Regions from separate parts of the Paenibacillus sp. sg306046 genome, predicted to be linked through region 1. Evidence: riboswitches for the same ligand, from Rfam matches in the RefSeq annotation. Region 1 holds a riboswitch; each other region holds the start of a gene.
What was found. Region 1 has a riboswitch for cyclic di-AMP ahead of AC6ROY_RS22220 (resuscitation-promoting factor). Riboswitches for the same ligand answer to the same signal wherever they lie in the genome.

Region 1 (4,209 bases):
TTCCTGCAGCGGCGCTTGTTCAAGTATGTGACGCTGGAGAGGTTGGATGTGGACGTGCTGGAGCGGCTGCGGGAGCAGTTGACGGCGGCAGGCATTGATCCGGTTTACTACCTTGAGGTGGATTTTCCTTCGGACCAGTCTTACGATGTATACCGGCCGGGAGAGCAGGATGAGAAGCTACCCATTTTGTTGCTTGATTCGCATGACCAGCTGACGGAAATCTCACATAAATCAGAAATTGTCCGTTCGATCAGCGGCATCCAGATGGGAAAATACCATCTTTATTACCCTCAGGAGCTGCTGGTGAAACAGCGGCTTCACCTGGATCGCGACTTGCGGGAGCTGCTGCAGCTATAACCTGGTCTTAATTCCTTCTATATAATAAGCAGACAACACAAAGGAGATTGTTATGTTAATCGACACCCATGCGCACCTGAATGCCCCTGAATTCGATGAAGACCGACATGAAGTGATTGCCCGCGCGCAGGAAAACGGAATTCGTCGAATTGTGAATATCGGCTTCAACCGTGAAACGATTCCGACTTCGCTGGCGCTTGCGGAACAGTATGCATTTATTTATTCGACAGTTGGCTGGCATCCGACGGACGCCAAGGATATGACGGATGACGATCTGGTCTGGCTTGAATCGCTGTGCGCTCATGAGAAGGTTGTGGCAATTGGCGAAATCGGACTCGATTATTACTGGGATACGTCGCCCAAGGATGTTCAGGATCGCGTGTTTCGTGAACAAATCAGGCTGGCGCGCCGGGTAGGACTGCCGATTGCGATTCATAACCGCGATGCGCACCATGATGTGGTGCAGACGCTGCAGGAGGAACGGGCTGCCGAGGTCGGCGGCGTCATGCATTGTTACTCCGGCAGCTGGGAGACGGCCAAGCTTTGTCTGGATATGAACTTCTATATTTCGTTCGGCGGACCGGTTACGTTCAAAAACGCCCGGCAGCCGAAGGAGGTGCTCGCTCAGGTGCCGCTTGAACGGCTGCTGATCGAAACGGACGCGCCTTACTTGACGCCGCATCCGTATCGGGGCAAACGTAACGAGTCTGCTTATGTGCGGCTGGTAGCTGAAGCGGCAGCGGAAATTAAAGGGATTTCTATGGAGGAATTGGCGGAGATTACGACGCAGAACGCGATGAGACTTTTTAAGATTTCGTAGCCAAGAGAGAGGAAGAAAGCGTATCCAAAAATGGAGATACGAATCGCGATTCAAGAAAATTGAAGATAATCCGTTAAAAAACTGCGTCACAACGAGAAATAGATGGATTTTACTTCTAAAAAAGCTCTAATAATGCCGAATTCGAATCAAATTCGCTCTTTTTTTCGAAGTTTGTATACTTTACAAGTTCAGCCTCGGCGTCGTACACTCAATAATAACTTCATACGATCACACTTTTTCCAACATCGCTGAGTTTCCGCAAGGGAAACGGGGGAACCACATCACGGCGGTCGGATTACGACACCGGGATGTTTTTTTAAGGGGTGAATCCTCGGGCACATCATTGTGCCGGAGGTAGGGCGACTCTCAAGTCCGAATCCGTCAGCTAACCTCGTAAGCGTCTAGAGAGAGGTAACGATTGTCGTGTGCTTAACTTTTCATTTGGGTCAAATGAAAAAAGTCACGGGAAGGTTCCTCTTCTCCGCGACTTTTTTGTGTTTCCCCGTAGATGGGATAAATGTCCAAGCACGTTCGTAACGATGCGCCCGAAGGGGGGACGTAGCAGGCAAGTGGCGGCTCTGATGACAGCGGAAGAAACGTTGGGAATTGCATTCCAAACAATTTACCATAGTCGCGTCAGACTCTAATCATGCATAACACTCAAAATGGCGAGGCTTTAAGGAGGACCGAACAAGTGGGAGCTGGAACAACTGAGCAAACCCATGAAAGACGATCATCCAGCATGACCTTCGCGTTGCGATGGAAGCATGGAAACTTGCGTATGATCACGTTAAGCGTTTTGACTTCATTCGCTATGACTTTCATGTTCTTAATGATGTTGCACGGTACGGCTGTCAAGCGCGTATCGCTTGTTGTTGACGGACAGGAGCGCACGTTCCAAACCCGTGGAGAGCAGCTGCAACAAATTCTGGATGAGCAAGGGATCGCGGTTGCCGATCACGATCGGCTGTCGCATGAACGGGATTCGAAGATCAAGTCGGGGGACCGGATTACCGTTACTCGCACGACACCGGTACAGCTTACGGTGGACGGGGAGACGAAGACGGCGTATACGGTCGGCAAGACGGTAGCCAGTGCGCTGCAGGAGCTGGATGTGACGCTTGGCGAACTGGATAAGGTTGTGCCTGCGCTGGACAGTGAAATTAGTGCGCAGAGCGCGGTGAAAGTGGTCCGCGTGAAGAAGGAAGAAGGCGAGCTGCATGAAGCGATCGCGTATGAAACGGTCAAGCAGGATGACGCCAAGCTGTTGAAGGGCAAGGAGCAGGTCGTTCAAGAGGGTCAGGAAGGTTTGAAGATCAAGAAAACCGAGAAGCTGTTTGAGGATGGCGTACTGGTCTCGGAAGAAGTGATTGGCGAAGCTGTACAAACGCAAAGCAAAAAACGTATTGTCGCTGTAGGCACCAAAAGCCCGGTTGTCGCGTTGTCAGCCTCCTCGCCGACGGTGGAGGAACTGACGAAAAACGGAGTGAATTTCGGTTATAAGCAAGTGATTAAAAATGTTACGCTGACCGCGTATTCCGCTGGTAAGGAATCGACGGGCAAGGATGCAAGCCATCCGCAATATGGCGTAACGTCTTCGGGTGCGAAGGTAACGGAAGGTCGCACGATTGCAGTCGATCCTAAAGTAATCCCGATCGGCTGGTGGGTCTATATCGACGGGATCGGCTTCCGCCGGGCTGAAGATACGGGCAGCGCCGTAAAAGGGAACAAGATTGACGTCTTCTTCCAAAGTGATAGCTATGCCGACAAATTTGGCGTTAAACGCGGATATACGGTATATATCATCGGACCGAAGAAGCCGTCTGCTGATTAGGAACATGCAATTCGGGAAGACTGGTAGTCCATATAGATTAACGGATCAAGAAGAGGCGCTTACCGCCCTCTTCTTTTTCCATGTGTACGAATTCGGAAAGGAGCATCGAGCTTGATCAAGGAAATTATCGTAGTCGAAGGCAAGGACGATACAGTCGCCATCAAACGTGCGGTCGAAGCGGAAACGATCGAAACCGGCGGCTCGGCGATCAATGACAGCATTATCCGGCGCATCCGGCTGGCGCAGGAGCGCCGGGGCGTCATCATCTTCACCGATCCGGATCATGCGGGAGAACGAATCCGTAAAATTATCGCGCGCGCGGTTCCTGGCGCCAAGCATGCGTTTCTGACCCAGCAGGCCGCAACAAGCAAGGGAGATATCGGAGTCGAAAACGCCTCCGTGGAGGCGATCCGGTCTGCGCTCGCCAACGTGCGAACCGATTGTCCTGAAGCGGCGTCGGAGATCGCGTGGGACGACCTGCTGGAAGCCGGGCTGATCGTGCATCCTCAGGCTGCGGCCAGACGGCTGGCGATGGGCAACCGGCTCGGCATCGGGTATTGCAACGGCAAGCAGTTCTACAACCGCTGCCGAATGTTTCAAATTTCGCGCGCGGAATTCGACGAGGCCCGGCGTGAGCTGGAGCAGGAAGCACAGAAGGAGGCGGAATCATGAGCCAGCAGTCCAACTTTCCGTCCGGACAAGCGGCCGGCGACATTGCATCGCCCAAGCGGACGAAGGAATTGATGCAGAAGTACGGGTTCACTTTGAAGAAAAGCCTGGGACAAAATTTTCTCATTGACCAAAATGTGCTGAACCGGATTGTATCGGCGGCTGAGCTGGATGCTACGAAAGGGGCGCTTGAGATCGGCCCCGGGATCGGAGCATTAACCCAGCAGCTGGCCAAGCAGGCGTCCAAGGTTGTGGCCGTCGAGATTGACCAGCGTCTTCTTCCGATGCTGGAGGAAACGCTGGCCCCGTATCCGCATGCGTCCGTCGTACATGGCGATGTGCTGAAGGTTGACTTGCAAGCTTTATTTGCCGAGCATTTCCAAGCCGTGGACAAGGTGAGCGTTGTCGCCAATCTGCCTTATTATGTCACGACGCCGATTTTGATGAAGCTGCTGGAGGAACGGCTGCCGCTTGAAAACATCGTCGTCATGATTCAGAAGGAAGTGGCCGAGCGGATGGCCGCGAAGCC
Region 2 (4,209 bases), on a different contig from region 1:
TCGGGTTGTTTGCGATGCGTCTTGCCGCTGAGCCAGCGGCCAGGCTGCCGCTGAGCCAGCAGCGTGGCGCTTGCTTTAAGGAAGCCGCGCTACGGGCAGCGACGGCGGGCGGCGCAGCCGTCCGTGCAGCTTGCTGAGCAGCAAGCCGACAGCCGCCGGGACAAGGAAATACGCGAAGCCTGTGGCCGCTTGCAGCGTGTTCCCGTCGTATACCAGCGACAGTCCCATCAAAATGCTGTCCATCGACGCATGGGCGAAGACGGCCGTCAGAAAGCCGTAACGGAGAAACACATACCCGAAGATGACGCCGATCACGGTGACTTCGATCAGCCGTGTATACACCGGATAAATCGGGTATTGCGTGTGGCTCATCGCCCAGATGACGCTGGGGATCAAGACGGCTACAGCCGGGCTGCGGGTCAACCGCAGCAACAGCGATACGCCGAGCAGCCGGTAAATTGCCTCCTCCGAAATGGCTGCCGACCAGGCAAGCAGCGGGAACAGCGCCGGCTGCCTCATGTTGTAGACGGAGTCGGACGGATCATTCACCGCCCACACGTCGAATACGGCCGAGGCGGACACAAACAGCATCTGCTGGACGCCGAGTATAAACAGGCCTATGACATAGCCGTCCTGCATGGATTGCTTGGCTTGCGCGCCAAAGTCGTCGTCCCTCCAGACCGGCCATGGACGTTTGCCGCTGTTTTGCATCAGCCGGCCGCCCGCGAGCATCGCGAAATACGTCGAGACGGCCATCAGCGTGACATAAATGTTGATGATCCATAAATAAAGGATAGCGTTAAGATCTGACGGGCCGCTTCCATGAGTCGTGCGGAACGCAGGCAGCATATTGAAATTGTTCAGTACGTACAAGGCGAGAAAAACAAGCGCGAGCACAAGCCCGCGGGTAAACGTAATTTGCCGCCGCTGACGGATGACGATAAAGAGCGCGGCCAGCGCCATAGCCAGCGAAGCAAGCAAGCTGATGCGGGTCAGCAAGCCGGACATGTCATCCTGCTGCTCCTGCCAGCTCAGGAAGCTGTCCGGCGGCGGAAATACCGGGCGGAAGGCGATGACCTTCCCGCCAGCGATTTGCAGCTGCAGCTCCAGCGGCGCTTCGCCGATTCGCTCCGTTTTGCTGACGAAGACAAGCACCGCTTCGCCCGCCGGGTTGCTCCTGTTACGCTGCGTGAAGCCTGCTAGGTCGAAGCCCATGTCGCGCACCGCTTGCTCGGCGGCAGCCTCCGGGCTGCTTTCCAGCGTTGGCAGCGTTTCGGTGCGGGCAGTGGGCGCTTTGTATGCGCTGAAGCTCAGCAAGCTGCCGGTCGTGAAATTTACGCCCGCATAATACGTCGCTGCGCCATCCTGAATTTCCACCTCGTAAAAATCGAGCGGGAAGCGCGCCGCGAATCGGGCTTGGTATTCCTCAGCCAGCTTCGCCTGCTGCAAGTATCCGCTGCGCGACATCGACGACTGGAACAGCGTATGGGCGGTGTACGTCTGCGACAGGCCGAAGCGGCGGTCGATGAAGGCGGCGGCCGCCTCCACGGCGGCCTGCTTGCTGATTGCAGGACCGGCCGGCGGTTTCGCGTTTTCGGAGGGACGCTTGTCGAACAACGGAGCGGCATAGGACAAGCCGAAATAAAGCAGCAGCCCGATAAGGGCGAGCAGCAGCGGGGGGCGGTGCTGAAAGGTTGGCATGGCGCACTCCTTGTCCGGTTCAAAATTAGGCCGAGTCCGGCACAGACTCATCATGTAGCCGTTGCTGGTGGGCCTGATCAGCCTGCATTTGTATTGTATTCGCAGCACAGCTCATCCATGCTTGCTGATAATTGTATGATAACACGCGTAAGAACCGGAAAAAACAAGCGAGCGCAAGCGCCGACCGTATGGGATCGCTTACATATACTGCGGACTCGCTTTATTCGCGTACAAAGGGGAAAAACAGCTTTGTACTTCTGTTCAAACCCGCTTATAATTCATATGAATTGAATCGCAAAGCCGAATTTCAAAGATGCCGCTTTTGCATCGCGCATTGAAAACGGGGGAACCATGAAACTTGGGGTGAATTCCGTGCCCGGCCGTCAGGCTGCGGGGCATGGATAGGGTGCCTGTACATCCGAATCCGACAGCTAACCTCGTAGGCTTGTATGCAGGAACCTTGTACACAGCACTGGGTTTCCCGTGCTTTTTTTGTTGTTCACAAACGGTAATGAGGTGCCCCATGAGATGAAAAAAAACGCTCACGCCGTGAAAAAATTCGAACTGACGCCGCCGCAAATTCTTGTAGCCGGCTTTGCCGCGATCGTCTTGCTGGGTACGGTGCTGCTTATGCTGCCTGTCTCGGCGGCCGACGGCAATCCGACGCCGCTGCTTGATGCGTTGTTTACGGCAACCTCGGCGACCTGTGTCACCGGACTTGTCGTGGTGGATACCGGGCTGCACTGGTCGTTGTTCGGCAAAGTGGTCATCGCCGTGCTGATCCAGGTCGGAGGTCTCGGCTTTATGACGATGTCAACCTTGTTTGCATTTATGCTTAAGAAGCGGATTTCGCTCAAGGAGCGGCTGATCCTGCAGGAAGCGATGAATCAGGGCAGCATGGAAGGCATCATACGTCTGATTCGCAAGGTGCTGATTTATTCGCTGACGATCGAAGTGGCGGCCGCGGTCGTGCTGGCGATCCGTTGGTCGTTTGACCTCGGACTGGTCCGGGGGATCGGCTACGGTGTGTTTCACGCCATTTCGTTTTTTAATAATGCGGGCTTTGATTTATTCGGCCCGGTGACGGGACCGTTTTCCGGTTTGACTGCATACGCCGCTGATGTCACGGTAAATGTCGTGTCGATGGCGCTTATTGTGCTGGGAGGACTCGGGTTTGTCGTGTTGTCGGATTTGCTGGAGCTGAGGAAAAGGTCGTTCAGGCAAAAGCATAAGCTGTCGCTGCACTCCAAGGTGGTGCTGTCGGCAAGCGGTCTGCTGATCGCGCTTGGCGCCGTCGTCATTTTTATGTTCGAATATTCCAATACGCGAACGCTTGGGCCACTCGGCTGGGACGGCAAGCTGCTGGCCTCCTTCTTTCAATCCGTATCGCCGCGGACCGCTGGCGCCAATACCGTCGATATAGCCGGGCTGCGCCAGGCGACCCAGTTTTTCATCATCATTCTGATGTTTATTGGAGCTTCGCCCGGCTCAACGGGCGGCGGAGTGAAGACGACGACGTTTACAGTGCTTGTCGGAGCCATGATGGCGATGATTCGGGGCAAGGAGGACATCGTGTTATTCCGGTACCGTCTCGGCAAAGACCGGATTTTGAAGGCGATCACGCTGACGATGCTGGCGTTGTTTCTGGTGATGACGGTGACGATGCTGCTGTCGACGACGGAGGATCACAGCTTCCTGATGATTTTGTTCGAGGTTGTCTCGGCATTCGGCACGGTCGGGCTCAGTATGGGACTGACGCCCGAGCTGTCAAGCTTCGGCAAGGTGCTGATTGCGTTTACGATGTTTGCCGGCCGTCTGGGATTGCTGACGCTTGCTTATGCGCTCACGCCCAAAGCCGAGAAAGAGCTGTACAGATACCCGGAAGGGAAAATCACCATCGGATAGGGGAAAAGACACAGGATGAAACGCAGTCAATATGCAGTCATCGGTTTGGGCCGATTCGGCTCCAGTTTGGCCAAAGAGCTGATCAAGCTTGGCTATGAGGTTATGGGCATTGATAAGGATGAGGAAGCGGTTGAGGCGCTGAGTGATGAGCTAACCCATGTAGTCGTAGCCGATTCGACGGACGAGGACGTGATTCGGTCGCTAGGTCTGCGTAACTTTGACTGTGTGGTTGTGTCCATCGGCGACGATATCCAGGCGAGCATTTTAACGACGATTTTGCTCAAGGATACCGGGACGAAGATGGTCGTAGCCAAAGCGCTGTCCGAGCTGCATGGCAAGGTGCTGGACAAGATCGGCGTCGATCGCGTCATTTTCCCGGAACGCGATATGGGCGTTCGGGTGGCGCATCAGCTCGTTTCGCCGAACTTGCTCGATTATATCGAGCTGTCCAGCGAATATACGATTGCCGAGCTGACCGTGCCGCGCTGTCTGAACGGGCGGACGCTCAAGGATCTCGACACGCGGGCCAAATACGGCTGCAGCATCGTTGCTATTAATAAGAAGGAAGGCGTCATTATCGCCCCGACGGCGACCGATTCGGTG
Region 3 (4,209 bases), on a different contig from region 1:
TTGGTTTGCCTGTGGCTCCCCGATCATTTTTGTGGAAGGCGGCCCGGAACAGTTTTTTCAGGAAAGGCAGGATGTAATAGTCGGCTCCGAATTTACCAGCATTAGCTCCAGCGACAAGGATGACAATACCAAGCATGGCCATCCAAGGGTTTGTGCTGATTGTGCCAGCGAACATAAACATGAAGTTCATCAGCAGTCCGAAAAACATTGCGGCTGTTGTCAGAGCGCCAAGGATGAGGCCGAGTCCGACCAGAAATTCACCAAGCGGGATCAGGAAGTTGAAAATCTTGGCATTCGGCAAAGCAAAGGTTTCGATAAAAGCAGTGTAGGTCGGATAAATCAATTCCTTCGTTGTTTTGTCGGCTACCGGGTTGGCGACGGCATTTTTCAAAAATCCGCCTGCGTTAAACGGCGTTGCTGCGGTCAGCTTTTCCCAACCGTGGATCATCCAGTCAAAGCCAAGGTACAATCTGAGGAAGGTCAGCAATACGGCAGCGTATCGGTTTTCTCTGAGCCAGTTCATCATGTGAATCATCTCCTTTGTTTATCTGACTTCAGTATAAGCTTGCCGCGCAATAAAATAAGTGAAAAAAATCACAAACAAATATCTTTTTCAATTGCTTATGGAAAATCAGTGCTGGCGTGTGCGCGCAATCAGGTCTGAAACGGTCACAAACTGGTAGCCGCGGGCCTTCAGATCGGGCAAAATGACACGAAGAGCGGCCACGGTTTGACTGCAGTCTCCTTCGAGATCGTGAAACAGGATGATGTCCCCGTTATGCACATTGCCGAGCACCTGCTGTACAATTTTATCCGCACCCGGCTTGCGCCAATCCTTCGTGTCCTGGTACCAGGACCACATGACGACGGTCAGCTTGTCTTCTTTCATCGAGCTCAGCAGTTGATCGTTATAGAAGCCGCCGGGAGGACGGAATACGTGAGGCATCTGCTCGGTAATATCAAAAATCACTTCCTGCGTATGGCGAATTTCACGGACGAGCCGGTCAGGCGGATAGTTTTTCAAATAATGATGGTCGAAAGTATGGTTGGCAATTTCATGCCCTTCATTAACTTCACGAATTGCGATCGCCGGGTACATTTGAACCCGTTTGCCAAGCACGAAGAAAGTCCCCTTGGCTTCATAAGCATGCAGCAGGTCGAGAATTTGCGGCGTATACAGCGGATTTGGCCCGTCGTCGAACGTGAGGGCGATCAGCTTCTGGTCCGTTTCCACCTTCCAGACGACCTCTTCCTGGCCAGGCACCCTGGTTGTTGCCCCATAAGCCGTTGCCTGAGCAGCCGCAGCCGCTGTGAGCGAGCGAGTCTCCGGCGCGCCCGGCGGTCCGGCTTCCACTGGAGAAGGGACGGCGAGCAGACAGCCGCTAAGCAGCAGCAACGTTCCCCGATAGGCGATCCGTGTCGTTATGCTTTGACAAATTCCCACCTGCATCACTCCCCATAGCTTGTCAGCTGTTAGTGTCCGATGAAGGGAGCCGTAATATGCAGCTTGTCGAATGGATAATACCGGAGGCGGCGAGTTCCGGCCAGACTGCGGATCAAGGTCAAGTTGTCCCCCCATAAACAAAAAACAGCGATCCGAGGATCGCTGTGCGGCTGCTTCTCTCTGTCTGGCAGGGATCAGGAAGCGAGGATGTACACCTTGACCTGCTGAATGCCAAAGGTCATCGCCTGCTGGCGGCTTTGGGGGAGAAAGATATCGATTTTGTTGCCTTTAATCGCGCTGCCGGTATCGCTTGCTATGGCATACATGCCTCCGACCGGCAACCCGTCATGGGAATAACCTTCCACATAAACCTTGCTGCCAAGCGGAATGACGTTCGGATCGACGGCAATCGTACCCAGCTTCAGATGGTTGCCCATATAGTCAAGGTTGTAGCCGCCATTTTCGGCAGGACTTGCCGTATAGGCAGAGGCTTTAGCCTCAATAACTTTGGAGTAGTTCATAGCGATAGCCATCGTCTGAGGGCGGTACCAGGCCGGAGCATGATATTGACCGTCTGTTGACAAAATGGCGATCCGGTTTTGTCCGTCCCATTGGATATGGGTACCGAACGTATCGGCCAGCAGACGAAACGGCAAGTACACACGGCCATCTACGATGGAGGCAGGTGTGTCCAGCGCAGCCGTCTGTTCGTTGATCTTGGCTTGGCGATCGCCGGTCGTCAGTGTTAGCTTTTCCTCGGCATTGCTGACGGTAAGTGCGATCTGCGAACCGACCTTCTGCCATTGAATATCGAAGCCTAGCTTGTCAGCCATGGCCCGAACCGGCACCTGCAGCTTGGAATTGCTGTCAACCAACGGCTGTGAATCAGGGAATTGCATGAGCTGGTCATTCAACTGCACCTTGATATCGGTGTCTGCATGATTGACCTCAGCCTGAGCGGGCGTGGAAGCGGCCAGCGATGCAGGCAGCAAAAATAAGCTTGCCAGCAGCACGGTGTTCAAAAATTTATTCAACTGTTTTCCCTCCTGTCGAGCCTCCGAGGTTAGTTGTCGGGTTCGGGAAGAGGATTTTCCCTAAGCTCGATTCGGCAGCAAGGCTGCTGGAATCGTCTATTCACCCCATGTGATGCGTCCCCCGTACGTTCAGAACAAACTGTTCGATTCGGCTTTTAAGACTTTACCATAGCGCTTCCAGCCCTTCAATGCATAAATCCATCCAGCTTTCCCAGCAGGATTACCGTGTCCGGCAATCGGATGATACAATAGACAGAAGAAAGCAATCGAAGAGGAGGGCTGATATGTATAAACGAGACTATATTATGCGGCTTATCGAGCAGACGGCAAAGGTGATCGGGCAGGTCATGCACATGCGGGGCCGGGCGCTTCAGGAACGGATGGACATTTTACATCAGGCGATGAAGCGGCTGGTCGGTCTGGATACCCGGCTGCTGCAGGCGCTTGCGGTCCGTGATTTGCTGGAGCTTATTTCCCAGGGGGGGCGGCCTGATGTCGGCAAAGCGCTGGCTATGAGCGATATGATGCTGGCCCGCGGCGCATTGCTGCAGGAAGCGGGGCAGTCCGGTCAGGCCGCCCAGGAGGCGGCCAGATGGGCGGAACTGCTGCTGCTTGTGCGCGCCGATGAAGAGGATCGCACGATGCAGGCGGAAATCGACACGCGGATCGAAGCGGCGCTGGCGCTTGTAGGCCGCAGTCCGCTGGGCCAGGAGGCGCTTGATCTGCTGATCCCTTATTATGAAGAAACAGGCCGGTTCGCTAAAGCGGAGGATGCGCTGTTTCACCGTTTGTCCGCAGATGAAGGCTTGCAGCGGGCAGATCGTGCGGATTCCGATCGGCTGGATGTACTGGAACGCGGACTGATGATGTATGCCAGATGGGCCGAGCTGGAGGGGCATCAGCTGGCCGCCGGGGGGCTGACTGCCGAAGAAGTGGAGCAAAGTCAGCGCGAACTCGTAGAAATGAAAAATAGTGCTGTTAATAACCGGTAATTGGTTCCATTCGGTGTCAAGAAATACGAACTATATTTGCTCGGTATTTATCGAATGTTCGTGTTTTTGAGTTGACATGGCATGTTAATCCCTGCTAAACTGAGAGAGCAGAAAACAAGGCCTGCCGCAGGCTGGTCATAAGTTGAATAGTCTCGTATAACATCGGGAATACGGCCCGAAAGTTTCTACCCGAAAACCTTAAATTTTTGGACTACGAGTAAGCGTTGAATCAGAGGTCGGCACAAGTTGTGCTTGGCCTTAACTTGCGCTTAGGGATGTTTCTCGTCGTCCTTCCGATAGCTGGTATGTTGTTGCCGGTTATCCGAGGACGCTTTTTAGATTATAGAAGATATAAGGAAGTAACTTACACTCAACGCCGCCTGACAGTTAGCGGCATACGGAGGTTAACATGGCTGTGCAAGTTGGCGTAATTATGGGAAGCCAGTCGGATTGGGAAACGATGAAGCATGCGTGTGATATTTTGGATGAGCTGGGCGTGGCCTACGAGAAGCGGGTCGTGTCGGCTCACCGTACGCCTGATCTGATGTTTGAATACGCTGAAACCGCGATCGAGCGCGGTCTCAAGCTGATTATCGCCGGAGCCGGCGGCGCCGCTCACCTGCCGGGTATGGTTGCGGCGAAGACGGTGCTGCCGGTCATTGGCGTGCCTGTGAAATCTTCAACGATGAGCGGACTGGATTCCTTGTATTCGATCGTGCAGATGCCTGGCGGGGTGCCG
Region 4 (4,209 bases), on a different contig from region 1:
GCTTGTTTAATTGCCCTTATTGCGACGGATGGGAGCTTCGGGATCAGCCGCTGATCGTTGTCTCGACACAGCCGAGTGTATTCCATCTGACGAAGCTGCTCTATAACTGGAGTCAAAATCTGGTTATCTGCACGAACGGGCAGGCGGTGCTGAGCGAGGAACAGAAGCTGCTGCTGCAAGCGAGACGGATCGAGGTGACCGAGCAGGAAGTGGCCGCGTTTATCGGCGAAGCAGGGAAATTGCGGCAGGTGGAATTCGCTGACGGGACCCGCATTGAGCGAACGGGCGGGTTTGTTGCTCCTGAATGGCTTCCGCATGCGTCCTTTGAAGCGTCGCTGCAGTATGAAGTGAACAAGCTGGGCGGGATTGCCGCCGATGAGTGGGGCAAAAGCACGGTTCCGGGCTTGTACGCCGCAGGGGATGCCGCTTACGTGATGCCTTCTCAGCTGATCCTTGCCGCCGCAGCGGGCAGCAGAGCGGCTGCCGCCATTAATTTGGAGCTGACGGAGGACGATTTCGCTTAACGAAAACGGAGCGCGGACGTTCGTGGCTGATCTCGCAGGGAGCCGTGTCTGGAGGGCAGCCGGTCAAATCGTCTATGCCGCCGCCGGATAATCCATTCAGCTTTTTGCTTGCGGCAGGTATATTTTAAGATAATCGAATGTATAAGTTTTCAGCGGAGCTGAAGAATTCGATTATCGCAAGAAAAGCAACCGCGAAAACACGGATGCAAGTATACCAGCCAGGCAAAGGAGACTTCTAGCATGCTGATTCAGACGAGAACGATTCAAGCGAAGCCGGGACATGCCGATACAATCATCGAGCGATTCAGTCGGCCGGGTGCGATGGACAAGATGCCCGGCCTGCTCGATATTAGCGTCATGGTAAATAAACGCAGCAAGGATATGGATGAGGTTTTGGTCATGATTCGCTGGGAATCGGAGGAAGCGTGGAAAAACTGGGAACGAAGCCCGGAGCATATCGAGGGGCATCGCAACCAGAAGGATCGCACGCCTCCGGACTTTGTCATTAGCACCACTGTTAATATGTATGAATTGAAAGCAGCGCGCGTCGGTCAAGCTGCCGGTTCCGAAGCTTAGCGAAAAGTTACAGATAGCCAAACACCCCTTACTCCAGAACGGGGAAGCCGTCATGGCTTCCGACTCGTTCGGAGGAAAGGGGTGTTAGAGCTTGCTCATGAGACTAAGGCATCAACCGATTTCGTTTCTTTAATTCGCAATAAACTCCTGCACCCAAACGCCATTGTAGTAAGCAACGCCGATTTTCGTATAGTTCGGGCTCATTATATTTTGCCGATGGCCTGCACTGTTCATCCAGGCAGTCATAACCTCTTGCGGATCACGTTGTCCTTTGGCGATATTTTCGCCGGCGTATGAATAGTTAATGCCATAAGTTTTCATCATATCAAATGGAGAGCCGTAAGTCGGCGACGTATGATCGAAATAATTGCGGCTGTACATATCCTTCGCTTTATCCAGCGCCATATTGGCAAGCGCCGGGTCGCTCGTCAGCGGCGACAAGCCGGCTTTGGCCCGCTCGGCGTTCACGATTGTCACCACTTGCTCAGCGTAAGCAGAGGCCGTGTCTGTACCGGACGGCGCGCTTGGCGCTGCCGGCGCTTCTGTGCCTCCTGCCGGCGTTCCCGGAGCCGTTCCCGTGTCTGGCGTCGGCGTTCCGGCGTCAGAGCCCGGAATAGAGCCGCTGTCCGGCGTTCCGGCGTCAGAGCCCGGAACGGAGCCGCTGTCCGGCGTTCCAGCGTCAGAGCCTGGAACGGAGCCGTTGTCCGGCGTTCCAGCGTCAGAGCCTGGAACGGAGCCGCTGTCCGGCGTTCCGGCGTCAGAGCCCGGAACGGAGCCGTTGTCCGGCGTTCCAGCGTCAGAGCCCGGCGTCACCGGAGCAGGCGTATAGCCCCCGAAGAAGCCGCCGCCATACAAGTCTTGCAGGCCCGGATAATTGCCTTGCAATTGCGGGCATACTATGCGAAGGTTAGCGCCTTGAACGTGTTGAAGCAGCTCGTTCAGCGACAATCCGTACGTTTGCTGAAGACGGTTCGCGATGAGATCCTGTCCGATCGGAGCAGTCGTCGGCGCTGCAAAGGCAGAGCCTGCTCCAGCAACGACACTAATGGCGAGCGCACCTGTCAAAACGGTTTTTTTGAAACGCATTACATCCATCCTCTCCTTATGTTGGCCTGCGAGGTTAGCTGACGGGTTCGGGTCAAAGAGCAATCACCCGGCCGCAGATGCGGCTTCACCCCTGAATCGTGGGTTCCCCGCGCTTCTTACAGAAGCTTCGGCCTTTCGTTTAGTTTTGTCCGCCCGAACTGGCCCAAGCGAGCCGTTCGTTGCGGTTGCCTCATAGTAACATGATCCACAAGGCGAAGCATCCCGTAAAAGTTTCCATGTTAAAATTTACAATACGTTCAAAATTGAGAAAAGCAGGACTGCGCCTATACGTTTTTAGACCTAAAAAAGCCGAAACTCCGCGTCAAAACGCGGAAATTTCGGTTTTTTTCGTTGAGGATTTCCGAGCTTCAGGGGGACGATTGTCCCTGACGGATTGCGATTTATCCGGGGGCTTCCAGATGTGGAAACCGCGTGTCCCATTTATTGGTGAAGACATCGAAGTAAATTATGGTATAATGGAAAAAATGTCCTGAACTTTGTCGAATTATGTAAACTGACGGCGGTGCAGCGACATTTGTTTTGGCCGCAAAGGGGGAGGATACTCGCAACACGTTAGATCCCTTTAAAATCTATTTTATATTGGAGGAACCGCATCAACATGGACAAGAAAACCGGTATGTCGTTTTATGCAAAAAATCTGCTGCTTTCATCGATCAACATTGTCCTGATTGGGGCGCTTCTGATTATCTCCAGCTACTTTATTCAGAAGTCGATACTGATCAAGCAGCTTCACAACCAGATCGAAACGGTTACCGCAGCCTGGTTCAAGCAAATTGACATTGGCAAGGTACAGAAAGCCATGCAGGAAAAAAGCTATGACGGCCCTGTGCAGGCCGAGCTGCGCGATTTGATGGATTCGGCGAGCAAGTACAATCCGACGATTGCCCAAGCCTATATTTTCGGCACGGAGCTGAAGGACGGGAACAAAACCTCCATCACGGCGGTGCCGACGCATCTGGTGCAGCCGTTGAAGGAGGGGAATTTGGGGATTGGCGATATGTACGAGCAGCCGCAGGTCGTCGTTGATACGGTGACCAAAATGCTGGCCTCGCAAAATTCCGAATTTTCCACCGTATATGACGACACGCTCGGCACCTGGGTCACGATTGCTTATCCTTTGAAGGACAGCAGTGGCCGTATCTTTGCTTATTTTGCCGTTGATGCGGATGCTTCTGCCGTTCCAAATGGACTCAAGACGCTTCTTACATACGGGTTGTTGATTTTGGCCGGTTCGCTTGTGCTGATCCTGCTTGTGCAGTTCTACATTGTCAAACGCACGCTCTCGCCGATCAAGGAGCTGATTCGGGGAATCGAGCAGGTGAGTGCGGGCAATCTTGACGTGGAGATCAAGACAGGGCGCGATGACCTCGGGATTATCAACGATAAGTTTAACATCATGACCCGCAAGATGAACAATACCATTGTGAAGGTTCAGGAGCTGTCTGTCCAGGTGGCCGATTCGGCGAAGAGCCTCTACTCCACGATGGAAGAAAACAATCAGCATGCCGAAGCGATCAATGAGCATATCAAAATGATAGCCGACAACATCAAACACCAGGAAAGCTCCAGCACGGAAAGCTCACGGGCCATTTCCGAAATTTCCGGCGTTATCCAGACGATTGCCCACAGCTCCTCTGGCGTAGCCGACGAAGCAAACGACGTGGAGCGCAAATCGTCGCAAGGAGATATGGCGGTGCAAGACATGGCTGAGCAAATGAAAGTGATCGACCAGTTTGTAAAGGACACTTCGGCAACCGTCGGCCTGCTGGATCGCCGCTCGCAAGAAATCGGCAACATTCTCGGTCTGATTACCGGTATTGCCAATCAAACGAATATGCTTGCCTTGAATGCCGCCATTGAAGCTTCGCGCGTCGGCGAGCATGGCCGCGGATTTTCAGTCGTTGCCGGCGAAGTGCGCAAGCTGGCCGAGCAATCCCATCAGTCCGCCGATCAGATTTCAGCGTTGATCAAGGAGGTGCAATCCGAAATTCATCAGGTTGCG

Region 2: it holds a riboswitch for cyclic di-AMP, as region 1 does, so the genes downstream of both, AC6ROY_RS14395 (TrkH family potassium uptake protein) here and AC6ROY_RS22220 (resuscitation-promoting factor) in region 1, are expected to answer to the same signal.
Region 3: it holds a riboswitch for cyclic di-AMP, as region 1 does, so the genes downstream of both, AC6ROY_RS21940 (stalk domain-containing protein) here and AC6ROY_RS22220 (resuscitation-promoting factor) in region 1, are expected to answer to the same signal.
Region 4: it holds a riboswitch for cyclic di-AMP, as region 1 does, so the genes downstream of both, AC6ROY_RS12130 (CAP domain-containing protein) here and AC6ROY_RS22220 (resuscitation-promoting factor) in region 1, are expected to answer to the same signal.

Annotation. Positions count from the first base shown of each region.
Region 1 is NZ_JCAMRT010000028.1:49,367-53,575, reverse strand. Features, by position in the region: gene AC6ROY_RS22230 (HD domain-containing protein) at 1-357, shown strand, start outside; gene AC6ROY_RS22225 (TatD family hydrolase) at 410-1,177, shown strand; cyclic di-AMP (ydaO/yuaA leader) riboswitch at 1,414-1,593, shown strand; gene AC6ROY_RS22220 (resuscitation-promoting factor) at 1,920-3,011, shown strand; gene rnmV (ribonuclease M5) at 3,123-3,683, shown strand; gene rsmA (16S rRNA (adenine(1518)-N(6)/adenine(1519)-N(6))-dimethyltransferase RsmA) at 3,680-4,209, shown strand, end outside.
Region 2 is NZ_JCAMRT010000012.1:155,378-159,586, forward strand. Features, by position in the region: gene AC6ROY_RS14390 (CPBP family intramembrane glutamic endopeptidase) at 76-1,701, opposite strand; cyclic di-AMP (ydaO/yuaA leader) riboswitch at 1,990-2,162, shown strand; gene AC6ROY_RS14395 (TrkH family potassium uptake protein) at 2,230-3,606, shown strand; gene AC6ROY_RS14400 (potassium channel family protein) at 3,622-4,209, shown strand, end outside.
Region 3 is NZ_JCAMRT010000027.1:58,565-62,773, reverse strand. Features, by position in the region: gene AC6ROY_RS21950 (DoxX family protein) at 1-526, opposite strand, end outside; gene AC6ROY_RS21945 (polysaccharide deacetylase family protein) at 632-1,444, opposite strand; gene AC6ROY_RS21940 (stalk domain-containing protein) at 1,639-2,478, opposite strand; cyclic di-AMP (ydaO/yuaA leader) riboswitch at 2,482-2,642, opposite strand; gene AC6ROY_RS21935 (DUF6483 family protein) at 2,763-3,470, shown strand; purine riboswitch at 3,603-3,704, shown strand; gene purE (5-(carboxyamino)imidazole ribonucleotide mutase) at 3,880-4,209, shown strand, end outside.
Region 4 is NZ_JCAMRT010000010.1:25,618-29,826, forward strand. Features, by position in the region: gene AC6ROY_RS12120 (NAD(P)/FAD-dependent oxidoreductase) at 1-524, shown strand, start outside; gene AC6ROY_RS12125 (antibiotic biosynthesis monooxygenase) at 765-1,100, shown strand; gene AC6ROY_RS12130 (CAP domain-containing protein) at 1,230-2,186, opposite strand; cyclic di-AMP (ydaO/yuaA leader) riboswitch at 2,195-2,329, opposite strand; gene AC6ROY_RS12135 (methyl-accepting chemotaxis protein) at 2,806-4,209, shown strand, end outside.